Regions from separate parts of the Halomonas sp. PAMB 3232 genome, predicted to be linked through region 2. Evidence: predicted binding sites of a transcription regulator. Region 2 holds the regulator's gene; the other holds the start of a gene.

Region 1 (2,394 bases), 700 kb from region 2:
AACTGGCTGTTGGTGGCACCGCGCCTGCGTGAGCAGACCGTGCATTACGGCAACGCCATCACCATTCCGGCGTTTTTGGCCAACCGCTTTCCGACGCGGGCGCTGTCGCTGCGCACGGTGTCGGCGATCGTCATCGTGGTCTTCTTCGCGGTCTATACCGCATCGGGCCTGGTCGCCGGTGGGCGGCTGTTCGAGAGCGCTTTCGCCGGGGTGATCAACCTGGGTGGGTTCAGCGACTACGGTACCGGCATCATCATCACGCTCGGCGTGGTGCTGGTCTATACCGTGGTCGGCGGCTTTCTTGCGGTCAGCCTGACGGACTTCGTGCAGGGCTGTATCATGATGCTGGCGCTGATCATCATGCCGGCGGTGGTGCTGTTCGGCGAAGGCGGCGGCGGCTTCACTCAGGCCTCGCAAACCCTCAACGAGGTCGACCCGACGCTGCTCTCCTGGACGGACGGGCTCACCTTCATCGGCTGGCTCTCCGCAGTCACCTGGGGGCTTGGTTACTTCGGTCAGCCGCACATCATCGTGCGCTTCATGGCCATTCGCAGCCTCAAGGACGTGCCGATCGCACGCAACATCGGCATGAGCTGGATGGCGGTGTCGCTGATCGGTGCGGTATCGCTGGGTATCTTCGGGCGCGCCTACGCCATCCGTAACGGCATGGACGTGGAAAACCCGGAGACGATCTTCATCATCCTCGCAGACCTGCTCTTCCACCCGCTGATCACCGGCTTCCTCTACGCGGCGCTGCTGGCGGCGGTGATGAGTACCATTTCGAGCCAGCTGCTGGTTGCCTCGTCGTCGCTGACCGAAGACTTCTACCGGCTGTTCTTGCGCAAGGAGGCCTCCGAGAAAGAGACCGTGACCGTGGGCCGAGTGAGCGTGGCGCTGGTGGGGATCGTTGCCGCGATCATCGCCTCCGACCCGGAGTCTCAGGTACTGGGGCTGGTGAGTAACGCCTGGGCAGGTTTCGGCGCGGCCTTCGGTCCGCTAATTCTGCTGTCGCTGATGTGGTCGCGCACCAACGGCGCCGGTGCCATTGCCGGTATGGTGGTGGGTGCAGTGACCGTGATGCTCTGGATCACGCTGGGCTTCAACGCCGAATTTCTGGGCGGGCCGGGCATCTACGAGATCATCCCGGGCTTCATCGCCTCGTTCATCGCGATCATGGTGGTTAGTAGCGCCACTCGCGATGCCGGCGAGTATCGCCATATCGAACGCTAAGCGCTCAAGCATGAACAAGGCCACCTTCGGGTGGCCTTTTTTGTACGCCGTCGCTTAAGTCGTTGAGCCAGATCAAAAAGGCCCTCTGCCGCTGGCGTTACGCTGTACCAACGCTATCAGCGCCAAACGTCACGCTATCACGAGGGAAGCATCATGGGTCGACTCTGGACTACCACTATCACTGCCACCGGGTTCGCCGCGGCCGCCCTCATTACCAGCACCCCGGCGCTGGCCTACGGCCAGGGCGATTTCTTCACCCGCATCGGGGTCGCCAAGGTCGCCCCTAAAAGTGATAACGGCACGCTCGATACGGCGCTGGGCGACCTTGGTGTCGATGTCGAGGATGAGTCGGGCTTCGCCTTTACGCTCGGCTACCGTTTTCACGACAAGCTCGGCGTCGAGCTGCTCGCCGCCCTCCCCTTCGAGCACGACGTTCGCTTGAACGGCGACAACATCGCCTCGACCAAACACCTGCCACCGACGCTGACACTGCAGTACTACCCGCTCGGCGGCACCCAGTCGCGGGTTCAGCCTTACGTTGGCGCCGGGGTCAATTACACCCGTTTTTCAAGCGAGGAAGTAGATATCGACGGCGTGGGGCTGGCGCTGGACGACAGCTGGGGCGCGGCGGGACAGCTCGGACTCGATCTGATCATCGACGAGCACTGGACCTTGAACGCTGCGGCCTGGTACCTGGATATCGAAAGCGACGCCACCGTGGCGGGAAGCGCGGCCGGCAGTATCGACATCGACCCGGTGGTGGTCATGGCGGGGATTGGCTACCGCTTCTAGCCCATGGATCGTTCAAACGCTTGCAAAAAGAAAGCCCGACGCTCGACGCCGGGCTTTTGGCATGCCAGTGCTTAACAGGTAAGCGGCATTTCTAGCCTTCGGTCACGACCTTGTCGACGCGCTCGACGGCCTGAACGACCAGCAGCTGATCGCTTGCGCGCACCTTCTCCTGCTGAAGATAGGCGGCGACCGCCGGGGCGACCTCGCACTTTGCCGGCATTCGCGCCTTGGCCTCGACCAGCGCGTCGAGTCTTGCGATGAAGACGAAGCGCAGCCACTGCGGCAGCGACATGGTATCGACGCAAAATGGCTGGCGGCTCTCGAACGCCGGGGCATCCGGGGTGGGCATACGCCAGAGGCCGGCCGCCTTCA
Region 2 (2,394 bases):
CTGCAGCGCAACGCGCCGGTGAACTTTTCGCTGGTGGCGGTGAATCTCGATCAGAAGCAGCCGGGGTTCCCCGAGCACGTGCTGCCGCGCTACCTCGACGCCCAGGGCGTGGAGTACCACATCCTCGAGCGCGATACCTACTCGGTGGTGAAGGAGAAAACGCCGGAGGGCAAGACCACCTGCGCGCTCTGCTCACGGCTCAGACGCGGCTCGCTCTACGGCTTCGCCGAGGAGATCGGTGCGACCAAGATCGCGCTGGGCCATCACCGCGAAGACATTCTCGAAACGCTGTTTTTGAACATGTTCTTCGGCGGCTCGCTAAAGTCCATGCCGCCGAAACTGCTCTCTGATGACGGCAAGAACATCGTCATTCGCCCGCTGGCTTACTGCAAGGAAGCGGACATCGCCGAGTTCTCGCGGCTGATGGAATTTCCGATCATTCCCTGCAACCTGTGCGGCTCGCAGCCGAACATGCAGCGCCAGGAGGTCAAGAAGATGCTCGCCGAGTGGAACAGGAAATTCCCGGGTCGGCTCGAAAGCATGTTCAAGGCGGTCACCAACGTGGCGCCTTCGCAGCTGGCCGACCGCGCGCTTTTTGACTTCCAGGGGCTCGAGGCCAAACAGGCCGAACTCAAGGCCGGGCGTATTTCGGCGCTCAACCTGGGCTGATCCAGCGTCAGTTTACCGCTTCCTCATCGGCCAGGGTAATGAGCCTGGCCATGTCCAGAATGTTCACTTCCCGCCCGGATACCGCGACGACCTGCTGGCTTTGAAGGCGGCTCAGAATGCGGCTGACCGTCTCGACGGCCAAGCCAAGGTAGTTGCCGATATCCGCCCGCGCCATGGAGAGGCGAAAGCTGTAGGGCGAGTAGCCGCGGCGGCGAAAGCGATCCGAGAGCGTCGTGAGAAAGGTCGCCAGGCGCTGGTCGGCGGTCTTGCGCGATAAAAGGCGCATCATGCGCCGGTCGTCGCGAAGCTCCTTGCTCATGCTGCGATAAAGCTGGGTCCTGAGTTCGGGAAGCTCTTCGGAAAGCGTGTCCAGATGCTTGAAGGGAATTTCGCACACGGTGGTGGTTTCCAGCGCAATTACGCTGCCCGGGTAGGTCTCTTCGTCGATGCCGTCGAGGCCCACCAGCTCGCTTGGCAGATAGAAGTTGGTGAGCTGCTCAAAGCCCGAGCCTTCGCTGGTGACCTGCTTGAGACTGCCCGAGCGCACCGCAAAGACGCTCGAAAAACGCTCGCCCTGATGAAACAGCGCCTCGCCCTTTTTAAGCGGCGCGCGGCGGCGAATGATCGCGTCGAACTGGCTGATATCCTCGATCTGAAGCGCCAGCGGCAGGCACAGCGAGCTCAGGCTACAGGTCTGACAGCGAGGGGCTTGCAAAAGCGCCGAGCGCTGGCGGGCGGGAGTCGACATTACCATCTCCTTATAAACCGTAGGTGCCCATTATAGGATTCTTGAGTAGCGCTGGGCGAGCGGCGCCGACAGATGAGCGTCGAAGGCCATCGCCAGATGGCGGATCAACAGTCGCCCGATTGGCGTCACGTTCAACACCGCGCCCGTGCGCTCGATCAAACCGTCACGTTCGGCCTGGGCGAGCCGTGACAGCGCATCAGCAAAGTAAGCCTCGGCGTCGATGTCAAAGCGCGCGCTGATCAAGGCCAGGTCCAGGCGCATATCGCACATCAGCCGCTCGATCACCGCGCGGCGAATCAGATCGTCCTGGCTCAAGCGAAGGCCCTTGCAGGTCGCCAGTCGCCCCTCATCGAGCGCCGCGGCGTAGTCGTCGAGCTTGACCGGGTTTTGCGCGTAAACGTCATCGATACGCGAAATGGCCGACACGCCCAGCCCGATCAGATCGCACTGCGCGTGGCTCGAGTAGCCCTGGAAGTTACGCGCAAGCGTGCCCTCGCGCTGGGCGATCGCCAGGCTGTCCTCGGGCAGGGCGAAGTGATCCATGCCGATATGCACGTAGCCCGCACTGGCCAGCATTTCGATGCTTTTACGCAACATGGCGAGTTTTTCGTCAGCGCCGGGAAGCTCGGCTTCATCGATGCGCCGCTGCGGCGCGAAGCGCGCGGGCAGGTGGGCGTAGTTGAAAAGCGAAAGCCTGGCCGGCCCCAGCTCGATCACCTGAGAGAGCGTATCGGCAAAGCGGCGCTCGCTCTGGCGTGGAAGGCCATAAATCAAATCCACGTTGAGCGAGCCAAAGCCGAGCCGGTGCGCCTCGTCCATCAGCGTTTCGGTCAGCTGCCTTGGCTGGACGCGGTTGATGGCGCGCTGCACGTCCGGGTCCAGGTCCTGCACACCCAGGCTCAGTCGGTTGAAGCCGAGCGACTGCAGATGGCGCAGGGTGAACACGTCCGCCTCGCGCGGGTCGATCTCGATGGCGT

The links. Region 2 encodes FNR, which switches genes on or off when oxygen is low (the NO sensors DNR and NnrR bind a similar motif). Its sites were predicted from a motif close to TTGATNTANATCAA; they were not measured.
Region 1: a site for FNR is predicted at 1,293-1,306, ahead of RN346_RS10670 (OmpW family outer membrane protein). Genes of this name have one in related genera too.

What each region holds. Positions count from the first base shown of each region.
Region 1 is NZ_CP134865.1:2,324,387-2,326,780, forward strand. Features, by position in the region: gene putP (sodium/proline symporter PutP) at 1-1,230, shown strand, start outside; gene RN346_RS10670 (OmpW family outer membrane protein) at 1,384-2,022, shown strand; gene RN346_RS10675 (YqcC family protein) at 2,114-2,394, opposite strand, start outside.
Region 2 is NZ_CP134865.1:3,025,880-3,028,273, reverse strand. Features, by position in the region: gene ttcA (tRNA 2-thiocytidine(32) synthetase TtcA) at 1-669, shown strand, start outside; gene fnr (fumarate/nitrate reduction transcriptional regulator Fnr) at 677-1,417, opposite strand; gene hemN (oxygen-independent coproporphyrinogen III oxidase) at 1,448-2,394, opposite strand, start outside.